Regions from separate parts of the Cupriavidus sp. 01L415 genome, predicted to be linked through region 2. Evidence: predicted binding sites of a transcription regulator. Region 2 holds the regulator's gene; each other region holds the start of a gene.
The links. Region 2 encodes HrcA, which represses chaperone genes, less so after heat shock. Its sites were predicted from a motif close to TTAGCACTCNNNNNNNNNGAGTGCTAA; they were not measured.
Positions count from the first base shown of each region.

Region 1: groES (co-chaperone GroES) is a predicted target of HrcA. The motif match lies at 3,349-3,375, and genes of this name have one in related genera.
Region 3: rpoH (RNA polymerase sigma factor RpoH) is a predicted target of HrcA. The motif match lies at 4,628-4,654, and genes of this name have one in related genera.

Region 1 is NZ_JBFTSP010000006.1:148,604-154,824, forward strand. It holds gene AC1DOX_RS13640 (TadG family pilus assembly protein) at 1-99, shown strand, start outside; gene AC1DOX_RS13645 (metallophosphoesterase) at 352-1,140, shown strand; gene groL (chaperonin GroEL) at 1,285-2,928, opposite strand; gene groES (co-chaperone GroES) at 2,968-3,258, opposite strand; gene AC1DOX_RS13660 (ArsR/SmtB family transcription factor) at 3,503-3,838, shown strand; gene AC1DOX_RS13665 (ArsI/CadI family heavy metal resistance metalloenzyme) at 3,835-4,347, shown strand; gene AC1DOX_RS13670 (arsenate reductase ArsC) at 4,391-4,885, shown strand; gene AC1DOX_RS13675 (aquaporin) at 4,889-5,605, shown strand; gene arsC (arsenate reductase (glutaredoxin)) at 5,655-6,080, shown strand; gene arsH (arsenical resistance protein ArsH) at 6,077-6,221, shown strand, end outside.
Region 2 is NZ_JBFTSP010000001.1:930,136-936,356, reverse strand. It holds gene mprA (MprA protease, GlyGly-CTERM protein-sorting domain-containing form) at 1-291, opposite strand, end outside; gene AC1DOX_RS04340 (hypothetical protein) at 458-904, opposite strand; gene recN (DNA repair protein RecN) at 963-2,711, opposite strand; gene AC1DOX_RS04330 (NAD kinase) at 2,739-3,656, opposite strand; gene hrcA (heat-inducible transcriptional repressor HrcA) at 3,781-4,827, shown strand; gene hemH (ferrochelatase) at 4,929-6,044, shown strand; gene AC1DOX_RS04315 (RNA-binding S4 domain-containing protein) at 6,101-6,221, shown strand, end outside.
Region 3 is NZ_JBFTSP010000001.1:95,419-101,639, forward strand. It holds gene AC1DOX_RS00405 (CmpA/NrtA family ABC transporter substrate-binding protein) at 1-542, shown strand, start outside; gene ntrB (nitrate ABC transporter permease) at 619-1,530, shown strand; gene AC1DOX_RS00415 (ABC transporter ATP-binding protein) at 1,546-2,349, shown strand; gene ybiB (DNA-binding protein YbiB) at 2,468-3,478, shown strand; gene AC1DOX_RS00425 (pirin family protein) at 3,498-4,373, opposite strand; gene rpoH (RNA polymerase sigma factor RpoH) at 4,735-5,670, shown strand; gene AC1DOX_RS00435 (SCO family protein) at 5,755-6,221, opposite strand, start outside.

The DNA of each region.
Region 1 (6,221 bases), on a different contig from region 2:
ATCGAAGGGTATTTCATCCCCAACTACAAGGTCACCAACAGTGGCGGCGGCGTGGGACCGTACTACGGGGCTTACGTCCCGCCGCGCCTGGCCAAATAACGCGGACAGGAGCCAATGGCACGATGGCGCCGCCCCTTTTGGGGGGGAGCTGACCGCCCCAGGCGTGATCGGCCCCTCACGGTGCCCCCCATGAAGCACCGCCGAGGCCCCCTTGGCTCCTCTTTTGCAGCCCGGTCTTGACCGGGCTGTCTTTTTTTTGAAGAATCGGTCGCTAGCCACCCCGGCACAGGCGACGCCCCGCCCCACGGCATCTGGCGCGCCCGCCGCCACGACGCCCCGTCAGGAGCCCCCATGAAGCTGCGCGTCCTCAGCGATATCCACCTGGAACACGACACGCCCGAGACGGTGCCGGACTGCGCCGCCGATCTCGTCATCCTGGCCGGCGACATCGCCAATGGCCGCGATGGCATCGACTGGGCCGCGCGCACCTTCGACGCGCCCGTGGTCTACGTGCCCGGCAATCACGAGTACTACGAAAGCAACTTCGAAGCGGTGGATCAGCAAATGGCCGAGGCCGCCGCCGAATGCCCCAATGTCGCGCTGCTCAACGGGTCCGTGGCCGAGTTTGCCGATAGCGACGGCCGGCCGGTCCGCGTGATCGGCACCACCTGGTGGACCGACTACTGCCTGTACGGCGCCGATCGTGCAGGCGAAGCCATGCAGGCGTGCGCCGGCGTGATGGTGGATCATCGCCTGATCGAGACGGCCGATGTCGAGGGCCATTGCCGGATCTTCACGCCCGCCGACGCGCTGGGGCGCCACCGCGCCGCCACCGCCTGGCTGGCGGACACGCTCGCGCGACCATTCGACGGCAAGACCGTGGTCGTCACGCACCACGGCCCCGACCTGGGCAGCCTGGACCCGCGCTACGCGCACGACATCGTCTCCGCCGGCTTCCTGTCGCGACGCCCGGATCTGGTGGCGCAGGCCGACCTCTGGATCCACGGGCATACCCACACGGGCTTCGATTACTGGATCGACCATTCACGCGTGGTCTGCAATCCGCGCGGCTATATCTCGCGCCGCACCGGCGTGCCAGAGAATGCGGCGTTCGACTGGATGCGCGTGGTCGAGGTTTGAGGGATAAGTACAACTGGTACGGCAAGGCCGCGCGACAACGCCAAAATCTTTTCGAGGCGACCTCCAAATGAAAAAACCCCCGCGGGTTCGCACCCGCGGGGGTCTTGTCAGACAGGCTGAATGGCTTCAGCAGTCCGGCATCAATTACATCATGCCGTCCATGCCGCCCATGCCGCCCATGCCGCCCGGCATTGCCGGAGCGGATTCTTCCTTCGGCGATTCAGCCACGGCGCAGTCCGTGGTCAGCATCAGCGATGCGACCGAAGCGGCGTTCTGCAGCGCGGTGCGGGTCACCTTGGTCGGGTCCAGCACGCCCATTTCCACCAGGTCGCCGTACTCGCCGGAGGCAGCGTTGTAACCGTAGTTACCCTTGCCTTCGATGACCTTGGCCACCACGACGGAAGCTTCTTCACCAGCGTTCAGCACGATCTGGCGCAGCGGCTCTTCCATGGCGCGCAGCACGATCTTGATACCGGCGTTCTGGTCGGCGTTGTCGCCGTTCAGGCCAGCGATCGCAGCGCGGGCACGCAGCAGGGCCACACCGCCGCCGGGGACGATACCTTCTTCCACGGCTGCGCGGGTCGCGTGCAGTGCATCTTCCACGCGGGCCTTCTTTTCCTTCATTTCGACTTCGGTGGCAGCGCCAACCTTGATCACGGCAACACCGCCGGCCAGCTTGGCCACGCGCTCTTGCAGCTTTTCACGGTCGTAGTCCGAGGTCGCTTCTTCGATCTGCGCGCGGATTTGCTTCACGCGGGCTTCGATGTTGGCAGCGTCGCCGAAGCCATCGATGATGATGGTGTTTTCCTTGCCGATCTCGATGCGCTTGGCCTGGCCCAGATCGTTCAGGGTCGCCTTTTCCAGCGTCAGGCCGACTTCTTCAGCGATCACGGTACCGCCGGTCAGGATGGCGATGTCTTCCAGCATGGCCTTGCGGCGGTCGCCGAAGCCCGGAGCCTTCACGGCGGCGGTCTTCAGGATGCCACGGATGTTGTTCACCACCAGGGTCGCCAGGGCTTCGCCTTCGACGTCTTCAGCGATGATCAGCAGCGGGCGGCTCGACTTGGCCACTTGCTCCAGCACCGGCAGCAGGTCACGGATGTTCGACACCTTCTTGTCGAACAGCAGCACGTACGGGCTGTCCAGGGCAACAACCTGCTTTTCCGGGTTGTTGATGAAGTACGGCGACAGGTAGCCGCGGTCGAACTGCATGCCTTCCACGACTTCCAGCTCGTCGGCCAGCGACTTGCCGTCTTCCACGGTGATCACGCCTTCCTTGCCGACCTTGTCCATGGCTTCGGCGATGCGCTCGCCGATGGAGTTGTCGCTGTTGGCCGAGATCGCGCCAACCTGGGCGATTTCCTTGCTGGTGGTGGTCGGCTTGGACAGCTTCTTCAGCTCTTCCACGGCAGCGCCGACAGCCTTGTCGATGCCGCGCTTCAGGTCCATCGGGTTCATGCCGGCGGCCACGAACTTCATGCCTTCGCGCACGATCGACTGGGCCAGCACGGTAGCGGTGGTGGTACCGTCACCGGCGTTGTCGCTGGTCTTGGAAGCCACTTCCTTGACCATTTGCGCGCCCATGTTCTGGAGCTTGTCCTTCAGTTCGATTTCCTTGGCCACGGACACACCGTCCTTGGTCACGGTCGGGCCGCCGAAGCTGCGCTCCAGCACCACGTTGCGACCCTTCGGGCCCAGGGTCACCTTCACTGCGTTGGCGAGAATGTTCACGCCTTCAACCATCTTGGCACGGGCGGCGTCGCCAAACACTACGTCTTTTGCTGCCATGTTCTGATTCTCCTGAATTCGGTTCGGTGGACGCGTGGATTACTTGTTGACCACGGCCATGATGTCTTCTTCGCGCATGACCAGCAGTTCCTGGCCATCCACCTTCACGCCCTGGCCGGCGTACTTGCCGAACAGCACGCGATCACCCACCTTGACGTCGAGGGCGATGTTGTTGCCCTTGTCATCCTTCTTGCCGGGGCCGATGGCGAGGACTTCGCCTTGATCGGGCTTCTCGGCAGCATTGTCGGGAATCACGATGCCGGATGCGGTCTTGGTTTCATTGTCCAGACGCTTCACGATCACACGGTCGTGCAGAGGACGCAGGTTCATACGGACTCCTAATACAAAAAGTGAGTTTTGATTCACAAATGGCCGTCAAAGTGGGACGGCCATCGGGTTTTCGGGGCACCGCGAGGGCTGTTAGCACTCACCCCCAGCGAGTGCTAATTATAGGGACGGGGGTTCGCGTTTTCAAGACGACACCTGAATACGGGTTTTCCCGGGGCCCCACGAAAGGAGGTGCCGGGATGCATGGGAGATTGCCTGATTTCCATGATTCGACTATATTCGAAACATGGAAACCGATAACGCACTTGAAGCGCTTGCCGCGCTCGCTCACGCCGTCCGCCTGGCCGTGTTCCGCCTGCTCGTGCAGGCCGGCCCAGAGGGCCTGCCTGCCGGACGCATCGCCGAACTGATGGAGATGCCAGCGTCGTCGCTGTCCTTCCATCTGAAGGAACTGCACCGGGCCAGCCTGCTGGCCAGCCGCCAGGACGGCCGATCCATCATCTACATGGCTCGCTTCGAGACCATGAACGCCTTGATTGGCTATCTCACAGAAAACTGCTGCGGCGGGAATCTGTGCTCGCCGGTCACCGGCTGTGCCGTTACCTCGGAGTCCCAATCATGAAGCGCTTCCACGTTCACGTCAGCGTGGCCGACCTGTCGGCCAGCATCCGTTATTACTCCGCGCTGTTCGCCGCCGAGCCGAGCGTTGTCAAGGACGACTACGCGAAATGGATGCTCGAAGACCCTCGCGTGAACTTCGCCATTTCCGCACGGGGCGCGGCGCCCGGTGTGGATCACCTCGGATTCCAGACCGACGACGCCGCCGAACTGGCGGAGCTGAAGTCGCGTGCCGAGGCTGCCGACATGGCGCGGCTCGACGAAGGCGAGACGACCTGCTGCTATGCCCGCAGCGACAAATACTGGCTCACCGATCCGCAAGGCATCGCTTGGGAACACTTCCACACGCTTGGCAATGTGCCGGTGTATGGAGAGTCCCGCCAGGTCGAGGCCACGTCGGCGGAATCCGCATGCTGTGCCCCGCGAGCCCCAAAGGGAAAGCCCATCGGCGTCGCGGTCACGTCCAAACCCGTCGCCCTCCAGAAAGCCGTGCGGGACATCGGAAAGAGCTGACCGCATCTCGCTCGCCAGACCCCTATTTTTGTTTGCCGCCCCCATGACCACTAACGTCCTGATTCTCTGTACCCACAATTCCGCACGCAGCTTGCTCAGCGAAGGCATGCTGAACCATCTTGCCAAGCAATTTGGCCGCGACGTGCGCGCCTACAGCGCCGGCAGCTCGCCAAGCGGCCGCATCAACCCGTTCGCCGTCGACGTGCTACGCGAAGCCGGGGTCGACGTAAGCGAGTTCCGTAGCAAGAACTGGGACGAATTCGTCGCCGAAGGCGCGCCCAAGATGCGCATTGTCATCACCGTCTGCGATAGCGCCGCCGAAGAGGAATGCCCCTATTGGCCCGGCAGCCCGGTCAAGGTGCACTGGGGCTATCCGGACCCGTCGAATACGGAAGGCAGAGACGAGAAGAAGCGGCTCGCGTTCGAACTGACGCGGCAGGCCATCGCCTACCGGATGCTGCAGTTGCTGCTGCTGCCGATCGATGAGATGACCGACGCGGAGTTGCAAGAGACCCTGCAGCGTCTCGCGCGGAGCTAGTTCATGACGAAAATTGATCTGCCACGCCAGCTCGCCGGGGAACTCATCGGTACGGCGCTGCTGCTTGCGGTGGTCATCGGCTCAGGCATCATGGCCGAGCGGTTGGCGGGCGGGAACGTTGCCGTTGCGCTGTTGGCCAACACGCTGGCCACGGTCGGTGGACTTTACGTGCTCATCGAGGTGTTCGGCCCCGTCAGCGGTGCCCATTTCAATCCGGCGGTCAGCATGGTGATGGCGTTCAGGGGCGAATTGCCGGGATCTGCCTTGGTGCCATACATCTTCGCCCAGTTGACCGGCGCGCTACTGGGTGCCTGGCTGGCACATGCCATGTTCGACGTCAGCATCCTTCAGCTCTCGTCCAAGCTCCGCAGTGGGCCGGGCCAATGGATCGCGGAGGCCGTGGCGACGGCCGGGCTAATCCTGGTCATCCTGCGCGCACCGGACGGGCGGGCACCGGCCATGGTAGCCAGCTACATCGGCGCGGCCTACTGGTTCACTGCTTCCACCTCCTTCGCCAATCCGGCAGCCGCATTCGGACGGATGTTCAGTGACAGCTTTGCAGGCATCGCACCAACAAGCGTGCCCGGATTCATGCTCGCGGAATTGATCGGCGCAGGTATCGGGCTGCTGGTTCACGCCGCCTTGCTGCCACGCCCAGATGCGCCCGGACATCCGAACGTCATCGAGGCATCTGGCCAGCACGCGACGCGCGATGATTGATACGGCAGCTGGCAAGTGGTACGAGGCCAACCCCAACCAAGGAAACCTGATGTTTGTCACGATCTACCACAACCCTGAATGCGGAACGTCGCGCAACACGTTGGCGATGATCCGCAATGCGGGTATTGAGCCCGAGGTCATCGAGTATCTGATGACACCGCCCTCGCGTGCGCAATTGCGGCAGATGATCGCGCAAGCGGGCCTGACCGTGCGGGAAGCGATTCGCGAGAAAGGCACGCCGTACGCGGAACTGGGCCTCGCCGATCCGGCATTGACCGACGATCAGTTGCTCGACGCGATGCTCGCGCATCCGATCCTGATCAACCGTCCTTTCGTGGTGACTGAGCGCGGCGCCCGGCTTTGCCGACCGTCGGAACTCGTGCTCGACATCCTGCCGTCGCCGCAGCAAGGTCCTTTCACCAAGGAGGATGGCGAGGTCGTGATCGATGCGCAGGGCCAGAGGGTCACGCGATGACAGCTGCCTTGCCCAACGTCGTGTCGTCGGTGCTGGACACGCCTGACTTGCAGAAGCTCGAACCCGCGCGCGTCAGTACGCACCCGCCGCGCATCCTGCTGCTCTATGGCTCGCTGCGCGCGACGTCCTACAGCCGGCTGT
Region 2 (6,221 bases):
GTCGCCCCTGGTATCCGTCACGCTCATCAGCTGCAGGGTGGCGGCCATCGGACGCCTGACGCTCAGCGCCAGTCCAGTGTTGGCCTGCACGTTGCGCATGCGGGTGTTGTCGACGGTCTGGCTGCCGTCGCGCCAGCGGACGATGTAGTTGCCCGTGTAGACCGGCGCGTTGCGCGCGGTGGTGTCGGCATGGGCGGGGAGCGGTGCGGCAAGCCCCGTGGCCAGGGCAAGCCACGCGGCCGGCACGGCGTGGGACGCACGGAGAAGGGCTTTCAGTGCTGCATGCGGCATCGAGACCTCCTTTGGGGAGCGGATTGTGCGGATGCGACCTGCCACCGAGGGCTCACGTGCAGCGATCCGACATCGCCAGGCGGGCCCTTCTCGTTCTACATGCTCGCCGGTCCCTGCCTGCGTCCCGACGCGCGACCGGCGGCGCGCGTGAGACGTGTTCCTGCGATCAGCTTTGCGGCATGTCCCGGCTGGGCGGCATGCCGTGATGCGGCTTCAGGGTCCGGTCCGGCGTGGCGGACTCCACGCGCGGTGCGGCGCGCAGCGTCTCCACGGCCTGGTTCAGCGTGACGTCCGCCGATGCGGTAATCGCGGTGACCAGCCAGACGCCGCCGGACATCGGCCGCTTGACCACGTAGCGCACCGGACCCTCGATGCCGGCCAGCAGCTTGCCGGCGTCTTCCGACACGTTGACGTCCGGCGGCGTGAACTTGACCAGGATGTCGCCGATGGCGCGGTCATTGGTGATGCTGCCGCGCGGCGGTGCGAACGACTTGGATTCCGAGGCGCAGCCGGATATGGCAGTCAGCGCGGTAAGCGCCAGCGCGATGGCGAGCGCGGTGCGCGGGCCGCGCGGGGCGCGGCGGTGGGACGACGGCAGCTGGCCAGTGGTCATGGGTGTGAAGCTCCTGAATTCTATGCGTTCTGTGCGAGGAGGCGGGCGGCGTGCCGCGTCAGCTCGCGGCGCGGCGCGGACGGCGGTTGCCGCCTTCGCGGGCGCTGTTGGCCGCGGCGGCGCGGGCACCCTGCGCCAGCATCTCTTCGGCGTGTTGCATGGTTGTGGCGGTCACCGTGGCGCCACCGAGCATGCGCGCGGTTTCCGTGACGCGGCCCTCGGCATCGAGTGCACGGATGCGCGAGCGCGTGACCGGGCCCTTGCCGTGGGCCGAGCCCTTGGTCGCGTCCACGGTCTCCTTGCTGACCAGCAGGTGGCTGCCGGCCTGGGCGGCCACCTGCGGCAGATGCGTGACGCAGAGAACCTGGCGTGCGCGGCCCAGTTCCTGCAGGCGCCGGCCGACGACTTCGGCCACCGCGCCGCCAATGCCGGTATCGACCTCGTCGAAGATCAGCGTGGGCGTGGGCGCGGCTTCACTGGTGATCACGGAGATGGCCAGGCTGATCCGTGCCAGTTCGCCACCGGATGCCACCTTGGCCAGCGGGCGCGGGCTGACGCCGGCGTGACCGGCCACGAGGAATTCCACCTGCTCCAGGCCGTGGCTCTGGCCATCCTCCAGCGCGTTGAGCGCGACGGCGAACAGGCCGCCTGCCATCGACAGGCCCTGCATCGCTTCGGTGACGGCGGCCGACAATGCCTCGGCGGCGGCCTTGCGCGCGCCGGACAAATGCTTGGCCAGGGTCAGGTACGCGGCGCGGGCGGCGGCTTCGCGCGCCAGCACCTTGTTGATGTCCTGCGCGGCCTGCAGGTCGTCCAACTGCTGGCGGCGCGCCAGCAGTTCGTCGGGCAACTGCTCGGGCGGCAGGCGAAATTTGCGCGCGGCGGTGTGCAGCGCCTGCATGCGGGCTTCCACCGTCTGCAACCGTTCGGGGTCGAGCTCCAGACGGTCGACGTAACGGTTCAGCGAATGCGCGGCTTCTTCCGCCTGGACCAGCGCTGGTTCCAGCGCGGCCAGCACGTCGCGCAGGGCGGGGTCCACGTCGGCCAGCGACTGCAGTCGGTGCACCACGCCATTGAGCACGGAGATCACGGCACCGTCGGCTTCGGACAGCGCGTCGAGCGCCGCGCGGCTGCCATCGATCAGGCCTGCCGCATGCGACAGGCGGTTGTATTCGGACTGAGTCTCTTCCCACTCGCCCGGTTGCGGCGCCAGCTTGTCGAGTTCGCCGACCTGCCATTCCAGGCGCTCGCGTTCCAGTTGCATTTCCCGCGACTGGTGTTCGACGGCCTCGCGCTGGCGCACGCAGGCACGCCAAGCACGCCAGGCCTCGGCCACGGCGTCGGCCTGCTCGGTCAGGCCCGCGTGGGCATCCAGCAGATGGCGCTGGGCATCGGGGCGCAGCAGCAGCTGGTGGGCGTGCTGACCGTGGATGTCGACCAGCTGGTCGCCGACTTCGCGCAGTTGCGCCAGGGTGGCCGCGGCGCCGTTGATGAAGGCCTTGCTGCGGCCGCTGGCATCCACGGTCCGGCGCAGCAGCACGGTACCGTCGTCCCCCGCGAGTTCGCGTTCGGCCAGCCAGTCATCGAGCGCCGCGTGCGTGGAGAACGTGGCGCCGATGCTCGCGCGCGACGCGCCCTCGCGGACCACGCCCGCATCGGCACGCTCGCCCAGCACCAGCGCCAGCGCATCGATCAGGATGGACTTGCCGGCGCCGGTTTCGCCGGTGAAGACGGTAAAGCCGGAGGAGAAGTCAAGGTCGAGCGTGTCGACAATGACGAAATCGCGGATGGACAGGCTGCGCAGCATCGTGGGCGATAGGAGGGCGGGGGCGGCTCAGAGCCGGTTGTCTTCGGTGGGATACTCGTGCCAGTGCAGCTTCTTGCGCAGTGTGGCGTAGTAGTTGTAGCCCACGGGATGCAGCAGGTTGACGGTCTTGTCGGAACGGCGCACGACAATGCGGTCGCCCGGCAGCAGCGACGTCAGGGATTGCATGTCGAAGTTGACGCTTGCGTCGCGGGCGGTGGCCACCTGGATCGTGACCTCGGCATCGAGCGGCAGCACGATCGGCCGGTTGGACAGCGCGTGCGCGGCGATCGGCACCAGCACCAGGCCGGAGAGCGTGGGATGCAGGATCGGGCCGCCCGCGGCCAGCGCATAGGCGGTGGAGCCGGTGGGCGTGGACACGATCAGGCCGTCCGAACGCTGGTTGTACATGAAAAAGCCGTCCACGGAGACGGCCAGTTCGACCATGCCGGAGATACCCGAGCGATTGACCACCACATCGTTGAGGGCCAGCGCGGAGAAGATCACGCCATCGTCGCGTATCACGCGCGATTCCAGCAGCGTGCGGGTCTCGGCCTCATAGCGGCCGGCCAGCATCTCGGGCAGGGCAGTGGCCACGTCCTCCAGCGGGATGTCGGTCATGAAGCCCAGTCGGCCATGGTTGACACCGATCAGCGGCACGTCATGCCCGGCCAGCTGACGGGCGAGCCCGAGCAGCGTGCCGTCGCCGCCGAGCACCACGGCCACGTCGGCCTCGCGCCCGATTTCCTCGGCAGTCAGCACGGGGTAGCCGGTCAGGCCCGTGGCCATCGCGGTTTCGCGCTCGAACACCACATCCTGGCCGTTGCGGGAAATGCAGGCCGCCAGTTTCTCGAGAGGACCCTCGATGCCGGCGGTCGAATACCTGCCCACCAGGGCAACGGTCTTGAACGGGGCGCGCGGGGCGCCGGTCTTTGGGGGGGCAGACATGCCGGGATTAGACCATACCGGTGTGACCGTTGTCAGTAGCCGGCCCGCCGCGGCTGCAAAGGTGTTCACGAGCGAGCATGTCATGCCGCCCGAACCGGGTAAACTTGATTAAAATCGGGACATCATGGACGAACGTTCGAAAACGCTTCTCAAGACCCTGATCGAGCGATACATCGCCGAAGGCCAGCCCGTGGGCTCGCGGACCCTTTCCAAGTATTCGGGTCTGGATCTCTCGCCGGCGACCATCCGCAATGTGATGTCCGACCTCGAGGAAATGGGTTTCATCGCCAGCCCGCATACGTCGGCCGGACGCATCCCCACGCCGCGCGGCTACCGTCTGTTCGTGGATACGATGCTGACGGCGCAACCGCTGGAGCGCGCGCCCGAGCTGGCGGCCGAGCTGGCCGAACTGACGGGCCAGATCCAGGGTCAGCTGGGCGGGCAGCAGCTCGGCCACCAGCGGATGATCACCGCCGCCGCCCATACGCTGTCCCACCTGTCGCACTTTGCCGGCGTGGTGATGACTCCGCGACGCACGCAGTCGTTCCGGCAGGTGGAATTCATGCGGCTGTCGGACAGGCGCATCCTGCTGATTATCGTCAGCCCGGAAGGCGATGTGCAGAACCGCATCATCCAGACCGAATTGCCCTACACGCCGGCCCAGCTGATTGAGGCCGCCAATTTCTTCAATTCCCACTACGCCGGCATGAGTTTCGATGCCGTGCGCTCCCACCTGCGGGTGGAACTGCAAGACCTGCGGCGCGACATGTCGACGCTGATGCAGGCGGCAGTGGATGCGGGCAGCAGCGCCATGGCCGAGGAAGAGGACCAGGTGTTCATCTCCGGCGAGCGCAAGCTGCTGGAAGTGGAGGACCTGTCGTCGAGCATGGACAAGCTGCGCCGGCTCTTCGATGTCTTCGAGCACAAGACCAATCTGTTGCAGTTGCTGGATGTGTCCAGCCACGCGCAAGGGGTGCAGATCTTCATCGGCGGGGAAAGCCAGCTCGTGCCGCTGGAAGACATGGCTGTCATCACAGCGCCGTATGGCGTGGATGGCCAGATCGTCGGCACGCTTGGCGTGATCGGCCCGACCCGCATGGCGTACGAGCGCGTCATCCCTATCGTCGACATCACGGCGCGACTGCTGTCCAGCGCGCTCAGCCAGAACTAGTGGCGCGCGGCGCGTGTCTCCTGTTCATCCCCGATGCGTGATGCATGGCGGGGTCGACCTTGCTTCCCCGAAGCGCTCCCGGCAGTCTCAACGGAAAACCCATGACGTTTTCGCCTGAACCGGCCTACCAGCACGGCCAGCCGCCGCGCACCGCGATCCTGCTGATCAATCTGGGCACGCCTGACGCCCCCACGCCCAAGGCGGTGGGGCGCTATCTGAAAGCCTTCCTGTCCGACCCCCGTGTGGTGGAGATTCCGCGCCTGCTCTGGCTGCCGATCCTGCACGGACTGATCCTGCCATTCCGGTCGCGCGCGTCGGCATTGAAATACGAGTCGATCTGGTTACGCGAGGCACACATGACGGGCTCGCCCCTGCTGGTTTATACGGAGCGCCAGGCCCATGCGCTCCAGCAACTGATGCATCAGCTGGGGCACGATGTGACGGTGGCCTGCGCCATGCGCTATGGCAATCCGTCGATTGCGTCGGTCATGGAGGCGCTGCGTCGCCAGGGCACCGAGCAGATCCTGCTGTTGCCGCTGTATCCGCAGTTTTCCGGCACCACTACGGCCACGGCCTTCGACGAGGTTTTTCGCGTGCTGGCCGAATGGCGCAACCAGCCGGAAATGCGGCTGATTAAGCATTTTCATGACCATCCGGCCTACATCGGCGCGCTCCACCAGCAGGTGGGGGCATACTGGGCCCAGCACGGGATGCCCGATTTCGCCAGGGGCGACAAACTGATCCTGTCTTTCCACGGCCTGCCGCGCCGCCTGCTGGATCTGGGCGATCCCTACCATTGCGAGTGCCTGAAAACCGGGCGGTTGCTGGGCGATGCGCTGGGACTGCAGCCGGGGCAATATCAGGTGACCTTTCAGTCGCGTTTCGGCAAGGCCGAATGGCTCCAGCCCTACACCGCGCCTACGCTGGTGGAGCTCGGCAAAGTCGGCACCCAGCGCGTGGACGTGTTCTGCCCGGGCTTCCCGGCGGACTGCATCGAAACGCTCGAAGAGATCGCCATGGAAGGTCAGTCGGAATTCCGGGTGGCTGGCGGCAAGGATTTCCATTTCATTCCTTGCCTGAATGATTCCGAGGTCTGGATCGCGGGGTTGGCGCAGATGGCGCTGCAGCATTTGCAAGGCTGGTCGCTCGGCGCGCCACATCCGCACGAGCTGGAGGCGCGGCGCACGCGGGCACAGACCCGAGGGGCGGCGGCTTGAAAGCCGGGTAGCACCGGGATGAAAACCGGATCGAGGACCGGGTTGAGGACAAGATGATGCAAGTGGATTTCGAACCCGACGCGCGGCTGCGTATCGACAAGTGGCTGTGGTGCGCGCGGTTTTTCAAGACACGATCGCTGGCGGCAGAGGCGGTGGAGCGCGGCCGGGTCGAGGTGA
Region 3 (6,221 bases), 830 kb from region 2:
CCATCTGGAAGGATCACCCGGAAAAGACGCTCGGCACCACCGCCGACTTCGTTCAGAAGAATCCGAACACGGCGCGTGCCATGGTGGCCGCGATCCTGGAAGCGTCGAAATACATCGACGCATCGGCCTCGAACCGTCGCAAGACGGCGGAAACCATCGCCGCCAAGTCCTACGTCAATACCGACATGGACATCATCCTGGACCGCATGCTCGGCCGCTACAGCAACGGCCTGGGCAAGACCTGGGACGACCCCGATTCCATGAAGTTCTATCAGGACGGCACGGCGAACTACCCGTTCCTCTCCGACGGCATGTGGTTCCTGACCCAGCACAAGCGCTGGGGCCTGCTGAAGGACCACCCGGACTACCTGGCCGTGGCCAGGCAGGTGAACCGGATCGACGTATTCAAGCAAGCGGCCGCGGCCGCGCAGGTGGCGGTGCCCAAGAGCGACTTCCGCACCGCCCGGCTGATCGACGGCGTGACGTGGGATGCGACCAAGGACCCGAAGGCCTACGCCGACGGCTTCAAGATCAAGGCCTGACGCTGCTCCGCTGGCGGCGCAGCCTGCCCGGCTTGCTCCGCCTACCTTTCCCTGCCCGCCCCTTCAGGAGCCAGACGTGAACGCAATTGCCCAAGCCGCGCCGGAAGGCGCCACCGCCATGAACGCGGAGTCCGTCGACCCCGATATCAAGGAGCAGACGCGCCGCCGCAAGCTGGAGATCGCCGCGCAGGAGCGCCACGCCGCGCGACGCGACGCGGTCGGTAGCGTTGTGCTCAAGGCCGTACCGCCGGTGGTTGGCTTTGTGTTGTTCCTGCTCGTGTGGCACGGCATCGCCACCATGATCCCGGCCATCCCCACGCCCGGCGCGACGTGGAATGCGGCGGTGCCGCTGTTCTCCGATCCGTTCTACCGCAACGGGCCGAACGACCAGGGCATCGGCTGGAACGTGCTGGCATCGCTGACCCGCGTGGCGGCGGGCTTTGGCCTGGCCGCGCTGGTCGGCATTCCGGCCGGCTTCCTGCTCGGGCGTTTTGCGTTCCTGAACGCGATGGCCGCGCCCGTGATCAGCCTGCTGCGTCCGGTGTCGCCGCTGGCATGGCTGCCGATCGGCCTGCTGCTGTTCAAGGCGGCCAACCCTGCCGCCATCTGGGCGATCTTCATCTGCTCGATCTGGCCGATGATCATCAACACCGCCGTGGGCGTGACGCGCGTGCCGCAGGACTACCTGAACGTGGCGCGTGTGCTGGATCTGTCCGAATGGAAGGTGTTCCGACGCGTGCTGTTCCCGGCCGTGCTGCCCTACATGCTCACCGGCGTGCGGCTGTCGATCGGTACGGCATGGCTCGTGATCGTCGCCGCGGAGATGCTGACGGGTGGCACCGGCATCGGCTTCTGGCTCTGGGATGAATGGAACAACCTGAAGGTCGAGCACATCGTGATCGCGATCTTCATCATCGGCGTGGTCGGCCTGGTGCTGGAGCACCTGCTGCTGGCGCTGGCCCGCCGCTTCAGCTACGGCAACACCTGATCGGGGACGGACGTCATGGAAAAGTTTGTCAGCATCGAGAACGTCGGGCAGACGTTCAAGACGCGCAAGGGGCCGTTCGTGGCCCTGCGCGATATCCATCTCTCCATCGCCGAGGGGGAATTCATCACGCTGATCGGGCACTCCGGCTGCGGCAAGTCCACGCTGCTGAACCTGATTGCCGGACTGACCAGCCCGACCTCCGGCGCGCTGATCTGCGCGGGCCGCGAGATCGCCGGCCCGGGGCCGGAGCGTGCGGTCGTATTCCAGAACCATTCGCTGCTGCCGTGGATGACTTGCTTCGAGAACGTGCACCTCGGCGTGGAGCGCGTGTTCGGCGCCACCGAAAGCAAGGCGCAGTTGAAGGCGCGCACCCACGACACGCTCGCGCTGGTTGGCCTGACGCATGCGGAGGCCAAATATCCGCACGAGATCTCGGGCGGGATGAAGCAGCGGGTGGGCATTGCCCGTGCGCTGGCGATGCAGCCCAAGGTCCTGCTGATGGACGAACCGTTCGGCGCGCTGGATGCGCTGACGCGCGCCCACCTTCAGGACGAGCTGATCAAGATCGTCGCCCGCACCAGGAGCACGGTGGTCATGGTCACGCACGACGTGGACGAGGCCGTGCTGCTGGCCGATCGTATCGTCATGATGACCAACGGCCCCGCGGCGACGATCGGCGAGATCCTGAAGGTCGATATTCCGCGCCCGCGCGACCGCGTGGCGCTGGCCGACGACAAGACCTACCACGCTTGCCGCACGGCCGTGCTGGACTTCCTGTACCGGAAGCAGCGCAATCCGGCGCTGCAGGAGGCCGCATAGGCGGGACCGCACACCCCATATCAACCCGACGCGGCGGCGATGGGATCAGGCAGGCGTGGGCGAAGCCGCCCCGCTCCGCTATCATGAACCCCAAACCCCACGATCCAAGCGCCGCGCCATGACGTCCTCCACAGACACCCCCGCCACCCCCGGTGGCAACAGCTTTCCCGCCGCGAAGTTCATCAAGGAAATCGGACGCGGCGTGAATGGCGCCCGCGCGCTGCCGCGCGAGGATGCGCAGGCGCTGTTCGATGCCATGCTGGCCGGTCGTGTGTCCGACATCGAACTGGGCGCCGTGCTGATGGCGTACCGGATCAAGGGCGAGGCGCCCCATGAGCTGGCCGGCATGCTGGAGGCGGCTCACGGCCACTGCACGCCGCTGGCGCCGCCGCCGGACAAACCCGTGGTGGTGATTCCCAGCTACAACGGCGCGCGCAAGCAGCCCAACCTGGTACCACTGCTGGCATTGCTGCTGGCGCGCGATGGCGTGCCGACGCTGGTGCATGGCACGCGCCAGTTTCATGGCCGCGTGACCAGCATGACGTTGTTCGAGGCGCTGGGCGTGCCGCTGTGCGCGACCACCCAGGCGGCGCAGGACCAGTTGCGTGCAGCGGCAAATCCGCTGGCCGTGCTGCCGATCGAGGTGCTGTCACCGGCACTGGCGCGACTGCTGGAGAAGCGATCGATCATCGGCCTGCGCAATTCGTCGCACACGATCGTCAAGATGCTGCAGCCCATCGGGGCCCACACGCCTGCCGAAGCGCTGCGCCTCTACAGCTATACCCATCCCGAATATCGCGAGACGCTGACCGACTACTTCTCGCACGAGCCGGCCAACGTACTGCTGGCGCGCGGCACCGAGGGCGAAGTCGTGGCCGATGCGCGCCGCAGCAGCCGCATCGACTGGCTGCACGACGGCCATCAGCGCACGATGGTCGATCCGGTCGGCGGATCGATCGGCGAAGTCCCGGAACTGCCGTCGGGCAACGACCCCGCCCAGACCGCCGCCTGGATCCGCAAGGTGATGGATGGCGCCGTGCCAGTGCCGGCGCCGATCGTCACCCAGGTGGAAACGATCAAGGACTGCCTGAAGCAGGCGACCCGGGTGGCGTGGGCCAGCCCGGTCTGAGCGCTCGGCTTGCGTCCGCTTATGACCGGCGCGGCGGCAGCGGAATGCGCTCGGTTTCGCCCGGCACATGCGGAAACTGGTCGTCCTGCCAGCGCTGGGCAGCCTCTTCGATGGCTTCCTTGCTGCTTGCCACGAAATTCCAGTAGATAAAGCGTCGGCCGTCAGTCGGATCGCCACCCAGCAGCATCACGCGCGAGGGGATCGTCGCCGTGATCGTCACGCTCTCGCCCGGCACCAGCACGACGAGGTGCTCGGCCGGCAGGGTCTCGCCATCGAGCGTCAGGTTGCCTTCGACCGGATAGACACCCCGCTGGACGTGCTCGGGCGGAATTGCCAGGCTGGCCCCGGCATCCATCTCGATCGCCACATAAAGCGTCCGGCTGTACACCCTGACCGGGGACTCGGCGCCGAATGCGTCACCGGCGATCACCGTCATCCGGACGCCAGGCAGCTCCAGCTTGGGGAGGGTCGCCCCCGGGTGATGATGGAACGAGGGCTGATCGTTCTCGTGCCCCTTGGGCAGTGCCACCCAGGTCTGAATGCCATGCAGCCGCGGGCCGGCTTCGCGGGCGCCGTCGGGCGAACGCTCCGAATGCGTGATGCCGCGGCCGGCCGTCATCCAGTTCACGTCGCCGGGCCGGATCACCTGTTCGCTGCCCAGGCTGTCCCGGTGCATGATTTCCCCCTCGAACAGGTAGGTGACGGTCGCCAGGCCGATATGAGGATGCGGGCGCACATCCATGCCATTGCCGGGAGGCATCGCCACCGGCCCCATGTGATCGAAGAAGATGAATGGTCCAACGGTCTGGGTGGTGGCGGCGGGCAGCAAGCGCCGCACCGTGAATTCGCCGATGTCCCGCACATGGGGCTTTAGCAAGTGTTCGATGGCAGACATGACGGGTACTCCGTGGATGAGATAAACGTTGTGGGTGAGATCAGAAAACAACTCGAGTGTAGCGAATCGCGCAATACAGAATCCCGGAATCGAAGCGAAACTGACGGGCTCCGCTCCCCTCTAATCCTCGTACCCCAGACGGCCTGCCCGCAAGTCCTTATCGGACGCGGCATGCCGATTCGGGCGATAGTTTCTGCGCTATTCGAAAATGCCTTTTGATCGTCGGGAACTATCACCCCTATAACTTCTCCAACTTAGCACTCACCCGGCCTGAGTGCTAATATGCGTTGCAATGCGGTGTCCCTTCGTTTTTGACGGGACACACCGGCAACCCACCGCCGGATGCGAAAGGAGCAATTGAGTGAACGCAGTCCTGTCTGCCGATCAGAATCAAGTTTCCCGCCGTCTGCCGACGGCGCCCCAGAGTACCGCCGCGGCCAGCTTCGCGCTGACGTTTCCCGGCACGCTGGGGAATCTGGACAGCTACATCCAGGCTGTCCACCGTATTCCGCTGCTCACCCACGAGGAAGAGCAGCGTCTGGCACGTGACCTGCGCGACACGGATTCCGTCGATGCCGCCCGTCGCCTGGTGATGTCCCACCTCCGCCTGGTGGTGTCCATCGCGCGTCAGTACCTGGGCTACGGCCTGCCGCACGCGGACCTGATCCAGGAAGGCAACATTGGCCTGATGAAGGCCGTGAAGCGCTTCGACCCGGATCAGGGTGTGCGTCTCGTGTCGTACGCGATGCACTGGATCAAGGCCGAAATCCACGAGTACGTGCTGAAGAACTGGCGCATGGTCAAGGTGGCGACCACCAAGGCCCAGCGCAAGTTGTTCTTCAATCTGCGCAGCCACAAGCAGGGTGCTCACACCTTCACGCCCGAACAGGTGGAAGCCGTTGCGCGCGAGCTCAACGTGAAGCCCGAGGAAGTGATGGAGATGGAAACCCGCCTGTCGGGCGGCGACCTGGCGCTGGAAGGCCAGATCGATGACGGCGAGGAGGAATTCGCCCCCATCGCCTATCTGGCGGACAACCATAACGAGCCGACTCGCGTGCTGGAGGCCAAGCGCCAGGACCGCATGCAGGTGGAAGGCCTGGAAGAGGCCCTGGAGCGCCTGGACGCGCGTAGCCGCCGCATCATCGAGGCACGCTGGCTGGACGTGAACGACGACGGCTCAGGCGGCTCCACGCTGCATGAGCTGGCCGACGAATTCGGCGTCTCCGCCGAGCGCATCCGCCAGATCGAGGCGGCCGCGATGAAGAAGATGAAGGGTGCGCTGGCGGCTTTCGCCTGATTCCACCGCTGCAGCAAAAACGAAGGGCCGGTCATGTGACCGGCCCTTCTTGTTTCGGCGCGCGCCTGGCGGCGCCTACGCGTCCTACGAGAGCAGTTCCTTCAGGTCGTGAGCGATCGGCTCCGGGCCTTGGCCGTGGCGGATGAACAGGCGCAGCTGGCCGTTCGGATCAAAGACATAGCTGCCCGCCGAATGATCCATCGTGTAGTTATTGGGCGACGTTCCCGGCACTTTGGCGTAGTAGACCTTGAAGTCCTTGGTCACCTTCTTCAGCGCCGCCTCGTCGGCAGGGCGCAGGCCCAGGAAGCGCGCATCGAAGGCCGGAACGTACTGGCCCAGCAACGCGCCGGTATCGCGCTCCGGATCCAGGGTCACGAACAGCACCTGCACCTTGTCCGCGTCCGGCCCGAGTTGCTCCATGACGGCCTTCAGCTCGGCCATGGTGGTCGGGCAGACATCCGGGCAATGCGTGTAGCCAAAGAACATCACCACGGCCTTGCCCTTGAAGTCCGCCAGCGTGCGGGTCTTGCCGGCCGGATCAGTCAGGGCGA